One region of the Pandoraea sp. SD6-2 genome, then DNA from elsewhere that is predicted to be linked to it. Evidence: predicted binding sites of a transcription regulator. Region 1 holds the regulator's gene; each other region holds the start of a gene.
The links. The regulator LexA, encoded in region 1, represses DNA repair genes until DNA is damaged. The targets are predictions, from matches to a motif close to ACTGTATNNNNATACAGT.

Region 1 (4,515 bases):
CGGCTCGCGGCCTGATCGGTTTCCAGGGCGAGTTCCTGTCGATGACCCGTGGTACGGGCCTGATGAGCCACATTTTCGACGCTTACGCACCGCTTAAGGATGGTACGTTGGGTGAGCGCCGCAACGGCGTGCTGATCTCGCAAGACGACGGTGCCGCCGTGGCCTACGCGCTGTGGAAGCTGCAAGATCGCGGCCGTATGTTCGTGTCGCCGGGCGACGCGCTGTACGAAGGCATGATCATCGGTATCCATAGCCGTGACAACGACCTCGTGGTCAACCCGATCAAGGGCAAGCAACTCACGAACGTGCGGGCGTCGGGTACCGACGAAGCCGTGCGTCTGGTGCCGCCGATCGCGATGAGCCTCGAATACGCTGTCGAGTTCATCGATGACGACGAACTGGTCGAAGTCACGCCGCAGACGATTCGACTGCGCAAGCGCTACCTCGTGGAACACGAGCGTAAGCGCGCATCGCGTGAGCAGAAGTAACGCCGGCGATGGCGTCACAGCGTAGCGGATGAACGTCTGCTGCGCCTCGATGCCAGTCTGTTGGAAAGAAAGCCGGTGCTTCGCACCGGCTTTTTTCGTTGTGGTTTTCGACATGCGGCGCGCGGTGCCTGCATGCTGTCGAAAGCCCCCGAGAGGTCGCGTCGCGCGCGCGACCGTTCCGTTGATATTGCTGAAGCACTCGCCAGACATGACCGAATTTGTTCGAACCGAAATCCGCGGCCGCATCGGCTTCATTACCCTGACCCGCCCAAAGGCGCTCAACGCGCTCTCGCACGACATGATTCGCGCGATGGCGTCGGCACTCGGCGCATGGCGTGACGATTCCAGGGTGCTGGGCGTTGTTTTGCAAGGCGAAGGCGAGAAGGGCTTATGTGCGGGCGGCGACATTCGATATTTCCACGAGGCCGTGAGCGCAGGGCGCACCGACATCATGGATTTCTTCACGGACGAGTACACGCTGAATTACACGATCGCCACGTACCCGAAGCCCTATATTGCACTGATGGACGGCGTGGTGATGGGCGGCGGCATGGGGATTTCGCAGGGCGCAGCGTTGCGAATCGTCACTGAGGCAACGCGCATGGCGATGCCGGAGACAGCCATCGGTCTGTTCCCGGACGTTGGCGGCGGGAGCTTCCTTGCTAACCTCGCGGGGCATCTCGGCGAGTACCTTGGCGCGACCGGTATTGTGTTTGGTGCGGTCGACGCCTGTGAAATCGGTCTGGCCGACGCGGTTGTTCCGCGGGCCTCATTGCCGGCGCTGTGCGAATTGCTGGCAAACGGCGAGTGGCAAGATGGCGACGCCGTACTCAACGCGGCACGCATGTTCGCCCGTGAAGCGCTGCCGCCGGCCGGTCTGGCGCCAGGTAAGCTCGCGCCGCTGCGCGATGTGATCGACAGTCACTTCAGGCTGCCGGACATGCCGGCCATTCTGAGGGCGCTCAAGCGCGAAGCGCGCTGTGAATATTCGGGCTGGGCAGAGGAGACGGAACACCTTCTGCGCAGCAAGCGCTCGCCGTTGATGGTTTGCGTCACGTTGGAGCAGGTGCGTCGTGCGCGCAAGCTGTCGCTGGCTGATGAACTTCGTGAGGAATGGCTGATGATGCGCAGCGTCTTCAATCTCGACGGCCGTACCGGCGCGGAGAGTGTCGAAGGCATTCGCGCATTGGTTGTCGACAAGGACCACGCGCCGCGTTGGCAGCATGCCGACATTGAGTCGGTGAAACCGGCAGACGTCGCGCGCTTCTTCGACGGGGATCGCCTCGGCGCCGACAATCCGCTACGCCAACTCGGCAAGTCAGGGCCCGTCGAGCGACGCAGTTGCGGGTGAGTCTGGGCGCTTATACCGCAGCGAGGCAGAACTGCTCGCCGACCGCCTGATCGAGTTTGCGGCAGATGTCGGCGATGCTGCCCACCATCACGATGTGCGATACGTCGCGATATACACGGACTTCGTGATCCGCTGGTGTCACTTGCGCATCGCGATGTTGAAGTTCGCGCACGTTGCGCGATGCCTTGATGGCCTTTCCGGACGGACATGCGCGGCGCGTTGCCGACGCCACGGCGGCCGCGAGTGTGCGGGGCAGGACGGTGCTGCGTGCGCGTGCGGGCACCGTGTAGGAGCGGGCAATGGCGGGGGCGGAAGCGAACGGGCCAGACAGGGCCGAGAGTCCGTACACGGCTGACAGCCGAGCTTGCGAAGTGGCTCGCACGCGCGATTGACCGAAAGACGTACGCAGCAAACCAAAGAGTCGAGCCATGATGCGATCCTTTTTCCAATGTGGGTCTGAGGGACGCGTCCTGCCGCGTATTTCGCAAATTGCGGGCGCAGCAGGGCACGGGCGCCGGACCCAGCCCGGCGCAATCGGAAATGCAAATCTTCAGGGAGTGGGGCGCTGCGCTACAACGCGCAGTCCCCGGAGTCGCGCTTAGAGATCGTTGTTGCGGATCAGGCCGACCGCAATGCCCTCGAGCGCAAAGTCGCCGCTACCTTCATTGACGTTGATGTTTTCGAAATCCGGGTTCTCGGCGATCAGCTCGACGCCGCCCGGCACGCGGTGAAAGCGTTTGACGGTTACGTCGTCGCCAAGGCGTGCCACGACGATCTGGCCCTCGCGCGCATCGGCAGCCTTCTGTACGGCCAGCAGATCGCCATCGAGAATGCCTGCATCGCGCATCGACATCCCGCGCACCTTCAGCAAGTAGTCGGGCTGGCGCGCGAACATGTTCGGGTCGCACTGGAAGTTGCGCTCAATGTGTTCCTGCGCAAGGATCGGGCTGCCCGCAGCCACGCGTCCGACGAGGGGCAGCGACAACTGCATCAGGCCCATGTGCGGCAACGTGAACTGGTGTACACCACCCGCTTCGTCCAGACGCTTGAGGCGGATGCCACGCGATTGGCCCGCAGCCAATTCGATCACTCCTTTGCGCGCTAGCGCCCGCAGGTGCTCCTCCGCGGCATTGGCGGAAGAGAAGCCGAGTTCGGCGGCGATTTCAGCGCGTGTCGGCGGAAAACCGGTGCGCTCGATCGCTTGTCGGACCAGTTCGTAGACCTGCTGTTGACGGGCGGTAAGTTTGATCATGGCATCACTGTATGGAAGCACAGGTGGCTGTATTTTTGTACAGTGTTTGTAAAAACGCAAGGGAAAACTTCATGTAGTGCGTGAAGTTTCCGCCACATCTCCCCGACTTCGCGCCGCACGTCGCCAGTGCCATGGGCCGCTGGGCATCGGAAGCGCCGCGCAGTAGATTGACGTGCGCCGCTGCAACGGGGCCGCCAGACGCTATCGGTCATCACCGCCTGTCACTTATGCGAACCCCTGAGGAGACAAGGGAGCGAGCGCGCTGAAGGCCGCTGCGGCTGAGCCGATATACGGTTGGGTAACCAAAGTCTTCCTTCAGCATCATTTCGCCAATCCTTATTCCGGCATAAACAAACGAAAAAATATTATTTTTAATTATTTAGCGCCCCTCATAGACTGGCCTCCTACACACGAGAAGCAAACAAGGAGTGCAAGTCATGAGCAAAGCAGCACGGGGATGGAAAGCTAAGAAGCTGGTGGTGGCACTGGGCGGCCTGGCACTGGCCGCCGGCATGACGATTCAGGCGCAGGCCGCGAGCCTTTCGTTGCTCAATGTCTCGTATGACCCGACGCGTGAGCTGTACGCCGACTACAACAAGGCTTTCGAAGCCCATTACAAGCAGACCACCGGCGACACGGTGACGGTGAAGGCCTCGCACGGCGGCTCGGGCAAGCAGGCCCGTACCGTGCTCGATGGCGCGCCTGCCGACGTCGTCACGCTCGGCATCTCTGCCGACATCGACGAACTGGCTCAGGCCGGCCTCGTGAACAAGGATTGGCAAAAGCGTCTGCCTGACAACGCTACGCCGTACACCTCGACGATCGTGTTGCTGGTGCGCAAGGGCAATCCGAAGGGGATCAAGGACTGGGGCGATCTCGTCAAGCCGGGCATCAGCGTCGTGACGCCGAACCCGAAGACGTCGGCGGGCGCTCGCTGGAACTACCTTGCCGCATGGCTCTACGCGCTCAAGCAACCGGGCGGCAATGAGCAAAAGGCGCAGGATTTCGTCAAAGCGCTCTACAAGAACGTGGGCGTGCTCGACTCGGGCGCTCGTGGTGCCACCACGACCTTCGTGGAGCGTGGTATCGGCGACGTGCTGATCGCGTGGGAAAACGAAGCGCTGCTCTCGGTGAAGGATCTCGGTCCGGACAAGTTCGACATCGTGGTGCCGTCGTCGTCGATTCTGACGGAGCCGCCGGTGGCCGTGGTCGACAAGAACGTCGACAAGCATGGCACCCGCAAGGCTGCCGAAGCCTATCTGCAATGGCTGTATTCGCCGCAAGGTCAGGAAATCGCCGCGAAGCACTTCTATCGTCCGCGCTCGCCGGAGATCGCGAAGAAATACGCGTCGCAATATCCGAAGCTCAAGCTCTACACTGTCGACGCCGATCTGGGCGGCTGGACGAAGACGCAGGCCAAGCAC
Region 2 (4,515 bases), on a different contig from region 1:
AACTGCGGCAGGATCACGCCCTTGATGATTTCGTTCGCCAGTTGACTGCGTTTGTCGAGCGTCTCCGCAACCTGTACGAGTGCCATGCTGCCCGGCGGCTCCATGCGGGGCAGATCGACGTAAGTGAATGCGACACGAATGTCGTTGCCGCCGACACTCTCGTCGCGAAACTGCACAACTCCCGGCTGCGGACGGTCGTCTTCATGCGGCAAGGGCAGTTCCGCTGTGCCGGCCACGAGTTCTCCCTTCGCGCCGAGTACCTGAAAGTAGACGTTGTCGGTGGTGTCGGCGCGCAGCAGATCGCGCGCCGGCATGGGCAGTGTCAGTGTGACTTGTCCGCGATCCGAATGGACTTGCTGCGCGAGGACGTAGGTGTTGGTCTCGAGCGCCCTGTCGAATGGGCCATTGGCAATCGATTTCGCGACGAGATACGTGACGGCAATGCTCATCGGCCAGAGCAGCAGCAGCGGTGCGAGCATCCAGTCGAGGATCTCGCCGAAGAGCGAGCGTGGCGGGGGCTCGGCCTCATGCTCGAGCGGCGCGCCGAAGCCCGGACGCACGAATGGGTCGGCGTACGGATCGAACGGATCGGTGGCGTCGGCGGGCGAGGCGGGCGCGGTGTAGCCGCGTCTTGCGGACGTGCCATGCGCCGTAGGCGGCGGGGAAGACGAGGCGTCCGGGTCCGCAGGGTTGGCGCGACGATGGTGGCGAAAGCTCAGACGCATCGGACGGGAAGACTAAAGAGGCTGGAACGGCTGACGCCGTATTCGGCGCACTAGGCCGCGTTCGCTGGCGTGGTGGCGGCCGGCTTCTCCAGACAATACCCCAACCCGCGGATCGTGGCGATGCGTACGCCGCTGGGCTCGATCTTCTTGCGCAGCCGGTGCATGTACACCTCGATGGCGTTGTTGCTCACCTCTTCCCCCCAGCCGCACAAATGGTCGACGAGCTGCTCCTTGGAGACGAGGCGGCCTGTGCGCAGCAGCAGGACTTCGAGCAATTCGAGTTCGCGGGCAGACAGGTCGAGCATCTGCTCATTAATATAGGCGGTGCGCCCGACTTGATCGAAACTGAGCGGGCCGTGACGGATGACCGTAGAGCCGCCGCCAGCACCACGCCGGGTCAATGCGCGCACGCGTGCTTCGAGTTCGGCCAGTGCGAAAGGCTTGGCCATGTAATCGTCTGCGCCGAGATCGAGACCCTTGACGCGGGCGTCGACGCTGTCGGACGCGGTCAGAATCAATACGGGCAAATGGGAATTACGGGCGCGCAGCCGGCGCAGGACTTCGTGACCGGGCAGACGAGGCAGGCCGAGGTCGAGAATCAGCAGGTCGAATGTCTGGGCAGACAGTGCAGAGTCGGCTTCAAGCCCTGTCTTGACGTGATCGACGGCGTAGCCCCCCTGGCGCAGCGAGCGGGTCAGGGCGTCAGCCAGAATGCTGTCATCCTCTGCGATGAGAATTCGCATGGGCGTGATAGCCTTGTATAGGCACCGGCGCCTGACGGCGGCGGTGTGTCTCCAGTGATGTTGCGGCGCGTGGTTCGCGGCTTTTTTTGTCGTTTCGGCGCTTTCGGACAACAGGCACTTGCAAAGAGCACTGTTTTTTTATACAGTACCAGCATTCACGCCTCACTCGAGCCGTCTCGCTCATCATATCAAAGGACGATTCATGGAAGAAAGCAAGAAAGGGTCTGCCAATCTGTCGGCCGAGAAAGGCAAGGCGCTTGCCGCCGCCCTCGCGCAGATCGAAAAGCAATTCGGCAAGGGCTCGATCATGCGTCTGGGCGACGGCGAGGTCGAAGCAGATATCCAGGTCGTCTCGACGGGCTCGCTGGGTCTGGACATCGCGCTTGGCGTGGGTGGCCTGCCGCGCGGTCGCGTAATCGAAATTTACGGCCCGGAATCGTCGGGCAAGACCACGCTCACGCTGCAAGTCGTGGCGGAAATGCAGAAAATCGGCGGCACCTGCGCGTTCATCGACGCAGAGCACGCCCTCGATGTCGGATACGCCAACAAGCTGGGCGTCTCGGTGCCCGAACTGCTGATCTCGCAGCCGGACACAGGCGAACAGGCACTGGAAATCGCCGACGCTCTGGTGCGTTCGGGCTCGATCGACCTCATCATCATCGACTCGGTCGCGGCGCTGGTGCCGAAGGCCGAAATCGAAGGTGAGATGGGCGACTCGCTGCCGGGTCTGCAAGCCCGTTTGATGTCTCAGGCCCTGCGTAAGCTGACCGGTACCATCAAGCGTACGAACTGCACGGTGGTCTTCATCAACCAGATTCGTATGAAGATCGGTGTGATGTTCGGCAACCCGGAAACCACGACGGGCGGTAACGCGCTGAAGTTCTACTCGTCGGTGCGTCTGGACATTCGCCGCATCGGCTCGATCAAGAAGGGGGATGAGGTTGTCGGTAACGAGACCCGCGTCAAGGTCGTCAAGAATAAGGTCGCGCCGCCGTTCCGCGAAGCCATCTTCGACATCCTTTATGGTCAGGGGATCTCGCGCGAAGGCGAAATCATCGATCTGGGCGTGAATGCCAAGATCGTGGAGAAGGCTGGCGCCTGGTATAGCTACAACGGTGAAAAGATCGGCCAGGGCAAGGACAACGCACGCGAATTCCTGCGTGAAAATCCGGATATCGCTCACGAGATCGAAAACAAGGTGCGTGCATCGCTCGGCGTGACGGCGATCAACGAGACCGGCGAGATCGAAGAAGCAGGCGAGGCCTGATAACCCCGTTTCGGAACGGCAACGCGAAGCCACATGGCATCGCGTTGCCGTTTTTGCTTTCTAGCCCTTGCCTTGATTGCGCCACGATGACGTCATGATCAATCGCCGTCCTCCCCGAGACTCGAACGCACCGCCGCCCCCACCGGGCGACGAGGCTGTTTCGGTCAAGCGATCGCGCAAACCCGTGCTGAGCCTCAAGGCACGCGCGCTGTCCTATCTGGCGCGCCGCGAATATAGCCGGACGGAATTGCGTCGCAAGCTCGTGCCCTTTGCCGATGCCGAGGATCCCGAAGCGCTCGATCGTGTGCTCGACACGCTCGAGCAAGAGCGCTGGCTGTCCAACGAACGATTTGCGGAAAGCGTGGTGAACCGGCGCGCATCGCGCCTGGGTACGACTCGTATCGTCAACGAACTCAAGCAGCACCAGGTCGACGCCGAGACGGTCGCGGCGCTCACTGAGCAGTTGCGCGGTACGGAACTGGCGCGCGCCCGCGTCGTATGGCAGAAGAAGTTCGGCGAGGTCGCCACCACGCCTGAAGCGCGGGCTAAACAGATGCGCTTTCTCGCCTCACGGGGTTTTTCACGTACCGTTATCAGCAAAATTGTGCGTGGTGCCGATGAATTTTCGGACGACTTTTGACGCGCGTTCCATCGCTTTCCTGATAAATGCGTGGTCATTCATCGACGAAGTGCCAACGACAGCCAGCGGTTGGTAACCCGCATGAATGTTGGTGTGACGTAACAATGAATCTCGCGTGACACGTCGTGCCACAGTTATCGCGATATGGCGTTGCACCATGCGTTTGATCATCCCGCGATTTTGATAACCCGACCAATTGGTCGGGTAATTGCCCCTTATGCGACGGGCTTCTGCTGCGCTGCGGCAGAGGGCGCCGTGGCCTATGCTAGAATCAAGGTCTTTCTGCGTTCATGCATTGCACACTCTCGCATGCCGCTCTCTGAGCCCGCCCCTCGTACTCTGCGTCACCGTCGCACGATCGCTGTCGAAGCGTATTCGCGCGAGGATGGCCTATGGGACATCGAAGCCCGTCTGACCGATCATAAGGATCGGGATTTCGCATTGGCGACCGGGCTTCGCAAGGAAGGCACGCCGATTCACGAGCTTTGGCTGCGTTTGACGATCGATGAGAATTTCGAGGTGCATGACGCGGAGGCCGTCTCCGACTGGGTGCCGTATCCGGGGATTTGCGATCAGATCGGCTCTGAATATCGTCAATTGATCGGACTTAACCTGCGGCGCGGCTTCCGGCACGCGGTCCGCGAGCGCCTTGGCGGCGCGTCGGGCTGCACCCATCTGACAGAACTTTGCAGTGTCCTGCCGACGGCAGCGATTCAGGCCTTTGCCGGGGTGGTCATTGACACGCCCGATACGGCGCTCAAGACCGCCAACGATGCCGGTAATTCGGCACCTCCTTTCCAACTCGGACATTGTCACGCCTTGCGGTTTGATGGCGAGGCAGTGCGCCGGTTTTACCCGCGCTGGTTCAACGGCCGCGCAAACGATCGAGCGAACGAGCCCACGACGCCCGTCACAAAAGAAGCGGTGCGCGATGGCGCTTCGACTCGCGAGCTCGAACCCAAACTTCCAACTCAGCAAGAAGGGAATCACGCATGAAGATTCATGAGTATCAAGGCAAGGAAATCCTCCGAAAATTCGGAGTCGCGGTGCCCCGCGGCATTCCGGCGTTTTCCGTGGACGAGGCCGTGAAGGCAGCCGAGGAACTCGGCGGTCCGGTTTGGGTGGTCAAGGCCCAGATTC
Region 3 (4,515 bases), on a different contig from region 1:
GAACTCGCCCGCACCACCGCTCGAGTAGACGACTTCCGACGTGGCGATATCGACCACGTTCAGATTGACCTTGGCATAAGCGATCTGCTCGCGGCCACGGCCCAGAATGCCGAAGAGTTGCTTGTCGCCCACTTCCTTGCGGCCGAACTCGACGACGTCGCCGGTGATCACGTAGTCGGCGCCCTTGAGCGTCTGCTGAGTCTTCTTGATATCGGCTTCCTGACGGATCTCGGCCATGTTGTCGCGGTCGAGCACGTTGAAGCGATTGGTTTGTTGCAGATGGGTGATCAGGATCGTTTTGGCCTGGCTGCCAAGTCGGTCGACGTTATCGGAAAAAACGCCACGCATGTAAGCGGAACGGTTATCGAATTTGCCGACAGCGATAGGCGTGCGTACACCCACGTACGGACGGCTGGCACTTTCCACCTTGGCGACTTGCATGGTGCGCGAGCTTTCGGTGGCGCAACCGCCAAGCACGCCGACGGCGACCATGGCGGCGCTGAGCAGCGCAATGCTGGACTTGCTTTTCTGCACGGTGATACCCCTGTATGTGTTTTGACCCGGCAGGCGACGCGTGGTGACGTCGACTTGTCGCGGGCATCTGATCCCTTACCGATTTGCGATGCTTTGCTCTTGTAATTTCGGGTAAGGGGGGCTGATATTAGCACGCGTTTTTGGCGTGTTGGCACACCGAAACACGGTGCGTACGCTCTCTGCGATAAGCAGCGCGGGGCGCTTGGCGATACACTCGACCGGCGTTCCCCTCATGTTTTTGACAGGAGTTGTCATGGCCGACAATGAAGCTCGCCCGCCGTTTCCGCCATTCACGCGTGAGACTGCAATTCAGAAAGTTCGCATGGCCGAAGACGGTTGGAATTCGCGCGATCCTGCGCGGGTTGCGTTGGCCTATACCGTCGACAGCCGCTGGCGCAATCGTGCCGAGTTTCCGCGCGGTCGCGACCAGATCGTCGAATTCCTGACGCGCAAATGGCAACGCGAACTCGACTATCGGCTCATCAAGGAACTGTGGGCGTTCACCGAGAACCGTATTGCGGTGCGATTCGCTTACGAATGGCGCGACGACTCGGGCAATTGGTTCCGTTCGTATGGCAACGAGAACTGGGCGTTCGACGCGCAAGGACTCATGGCCGAGCGCCACGCTAGCATCAACGACTCGCGCATCACCGAGGGCGAGCGTCTGTTTCTCTGGCCGCAGGGGCGCCGCCCCGACGATCATCCGGGGTTGAGCGATCTCGGTTTGTAGAACGAACCGTGACGGCGGCCGCCAGGCGTCGTGCACGTCGTGTCGCCGTGCGCCCGGCCCAGACCGGTCGCCTCAATCCAGTCCGAAGATCAACAGCAGGTTGGTGGCGGTAATGACTGCGAAGAGGCCCCACGCGAACACTTGCGTGGGGCGTCCGATGGTGTTGCCGTTCATCACGCGCGGGTCGCTGACCGAGCGGATGAGCGGCCACATGGCGAACGGCAGTTGCAGGCTGAGCAGCACCTGACTCCACACGAGCAACTTGCCGACGGCGCCGTCGCCAAGCCACAGCACGCCGATCAGCGCGGGCACGAGCGCAAGCCCGCGGGTTATCAGGCGGCGCTGATAGCAGGGGATCTTCATTTTCAGAAAACCGTCCATGATGACCTGCCCGGCGATGGTCCCGGTGAGCGTCGAGCTTTGCCCCGACGCGAGCAGGGCGATGCCGAACAGGAACGCCGCCGCACTGCCCGCAATCGGCGTAATGAGCCGATACGCCTGCTCGATATCGGTGACATTGGTCTGGCCGCTGGCATGAAATGCCGCACCGGCAAGCATCAGAATGGCCGCATTCACGCCCATCGCGATCACGAGCGAGACCCAGGTGTCGATGCGGACCATCGCGAGGGTGTCGCGCACATCGCCGCGTTTGCCGCCGACCACGCGCCGGGTTTGTACGACGCTGGAGTGCAGGTACAGGTTGTGCGGCATGATCGTGGCGCCGACGATGCCGAGCGCGAGCACGATGGCGTCGCGCCGGTCGTGGCTGGGAGCGCCGGGCACGAGGCCTGCCGCCACGGCATGCCAGTCGGGCGGCACCATTGCCACCTGCGCGACGAAGCAGAACGCCATCGTGCCGATCAACCCGAAGACGATGGCCTCGATCTGACGAAAGCCTTTGCCTTGCAGACCGAGCACGATCATCGTGTCGAGCGCGGTGAGCACAATGCCCCAGGCGATAGGCACACCCAGCAGCAACTTGAATGCGAGCGCACAGCCGAGGACTTCGGCAATATCGCAGGCAATGATCGAGATCTCGGCGGTGATCCACTGCACGAGGCGTCCTGCGCGGCCGTAGCGGTCATAGCTGGCTTGCGCGAGGTCGCGTCCGGCGACCAGCCCCAGCCGGGCGGCAAGCATCTGCAAAAAGATGGCCGAGAGGCTGGAGAGTGCGACCACCCAGAGTAACGAGTAACCGAATTGCGACCCGGCCTGGATATCCGTCGTCCAGTTGCCAGGGTCCATGTAGCCGATCGCAACGAGTAGTCCGGGGCCGGCGAAGCGTTTGAGTTTGATCCAGCGCGATTCGCGCGCGTCGATGACGATGCTGCCTTTGACCTCGGAGGGACAGAAAGGCGCAGTGGCTGTAGTTGGCAGAGGCATGAGGGAGGGAATTCGTCCAATGGTGTCAACGTTAGCCGGGGCGGCGCTCCATCGCAAGCCGGATCATGACAGCAGGCGAGGCACGGATAGCCCGTAAATAGCGTATGAACTGCTATACTGTACGTTCATACAGTATTTGGGTGCGAGATGACCCTGCCGCTTTCCTCCTTGCCTGCCGGGCTGTGGCGTGCCAGTGAGCTGGCGCGTTGCCACCGGGCTGGCCACACCACTGGCTTTGCTGCGCTTGACGCCGAATTGCCCGGCGCTGGCTGGCCGCATGGCGCGGTGACGGAATTGTTGAGCGAGCGTCCGGGTATCGGTGAATGGCGGCTGCTGGCACCGGCGTTGCGCGATCTCACGCAGGCGGGGCAGCCGGTGATGGTGATTGCGCCGCCGATGCTGCCGTATGCTCCGGCGCTGGCCGGGTGGGGGATTGATCTGCGCTGGCTTAGTGTCGTGATGCGTCCGGCGCGTCAGACGCGTCCGATGACGGGGGCACGTGGCGGGCGAGGCATGAAGACCGAGGATCGGGACATGCTCTGGTGCGCCGAGCAGGCGCTCAAAAGCGCGTGCTGCGGTGCTGTGCTGACCTGGCTTCCGGCGGCGACGCCCGAGCAGATCCGGCGGCTTCAGGTCGCGGCCGGTGGTGGCGAGACGCTCGCCTGGGTGATGCGCGGACCGGCCGCCATCGCGACGGCCTCGGCGGCACCGCTGAGGCTGGGGCTTACCGTCGCTGAGGGGAGCCGTCTCGGCGTGCAGTTTCACAAGCGCCGCGGGCCGCCTCGTACCGAACCGCTCTGGCTGACGTTGCCTGCACCTTATACCCGTGCCCCGCAACCGGTCACGGGGGGCGCCGACGACGACAGGCCGATGCCCGTCAGGCCCGATCGGGCCCCTTCGCTTGCACCGTCTACGGTGTCTTTGGTTTCTGCTTCCGGAGTCTCGCATGGCTTGCTGGATCGCCCTGCATCTGCCCTGTCTGGCGCTCGAGATCGCCTCTCTGCTCACACGGGCTGACGCGCAGGCCGACACGACGGTCGTGCTCGCACAGTCGCGTGTCTGGCAGGCGAGTGAAGCGGCGCAGGCTGCGGGGGTACAACCCGGCATGCGCCGTGGGGGCGTGTTGGCGCTGTTGCCGCAAGCGCGGTTTCACGATCGCGACGAGGCGGCCGAGACCGTGGCGCTCGAAGCGTTGGCGCTGGCATTGCTGCGTTTCGGTCCGGATGTCGCCATCGCTTCGCCGCAATGCGTGCTGATCGACGTGGCGCCAAGTCTGCGTTTGTTCGGCGGTTTGCCATCGCTGGCGGCGCAGGTGCTCGAGAGTGCCGAGGCGCTGGGTCATCGTGCGTCGATGGGGATTGCCGCTACGGCCAGCGCGGCGGCGCTTCTTGCGTTGTCCGGCGAGCCGGTCATGCCAATGCTGCTGAGGCAGATGTTGCCCCCTGCCTCGACGGATCTCCCGCAACAACTCGATTCGCTTTCGGTGACGTTACTGGCCGAGGCGCAGCCGTGGCTCGACTGGCTCGCGCAAATCGGTTGTGCGACGTTGGGCGAATTACGCGCGTTGCCCTCGGCGGGCGTGCGCCGCCGTTGTGGCGCCGATCTGCCTGCCGCGCTTTGCCGGGCCTATGGCGAAACGCCGGAGTCGCCGAACTGGTATCGCGCGCCGCCCCATTTCGAGGCGGTGCTGCCGCTGCCATCGCTGACCCATGACATCGACGTGCTGCTCTTCGGCCTGCGCCGACTGCTGGCGCAACTCACGGGGTGGCTTTGCGCCGGACAACTGGCCACGCGCGCACTCACATTGGTGCTCGAGCATGAGCCGCTAGGGCGGCAAACGCTGGCGCCGACGCGTTTCGATATCCGTC

Region 2: recA (recombinase RecA) is a predicted target of LexA. The motif match lies at 1,598-1,615, and genes of this name have one in related genera.
Region 3: imuA (translesion DNA synthesis-associated protein ImuA) is a predicted target of LexA. The motif match lies at 2,764-2,781, and genes of this name have one in related genera.

What each region holds. Positions count from the first base shown of each region.
Region 1 covers NZ_KB944423.1:137,275-141,789, reverse strand. The annotation lists gene typA (translational GTPase TypA) at 1-488, shown strand, start outside; gene C266_RS00655 (enoyl-CoA hydratase/isomerase family protein) at 697-1,839, shown strand; gene C266_RS00650 (hypothetical protein) at 1,850-2,269, opposite strand; gene lexA (transcriptional repressor LexA) at 2,438-3,091, opposite strand; gene C266_RS00640 (sulfate ABC transporter substrate-binding protein) at 3,529-4,515, shown strand, end outside.
Region 2 covers NZ_KB944457.1:253,686-258,200, reverse strand. The annotation lists gene C266_RS24410 (sensor histidine kinase) at 1-725, opposite strand, end outside; gene C266_RS24405 (response regulator transcription factor) at 776-1,468, opposite strand; gene recA (recombinase RecA) at 1,671-2,735, shown strand; gene recX (recombination regulator RecX) at 2,830-3,375, shown strand; gene C266_RS24390 (DUF2889 domain-containing protein) at 3,685-4,371, shown strand; gene sucC (ADP-forming succinate--CoA ligase subunit beta) at 4,368-4,515, shown strand, end outside.
Region 3 covers NZ_KB944444.1:105,515-110,029, forward strand. The annotation lists gene C266_RS13485 (CsgG/HfaB family protein) at 1-492, opposite strand, end outside; gene C266_RS13490 (nuclear transport factor 2 family protein) at 788-1,264, shown strand; gene C266_RS13495 (Nramp family divalent metal transporter) at 1,337-2,647, opposite strand; gene imuA (translesion DNA synthesis-associated protein ImuA) at 2,795-3,664, shown strand; gene C266_RS13505 (DNA polymerase Y family protein) at 3,594-4,515, shown strand, end outside.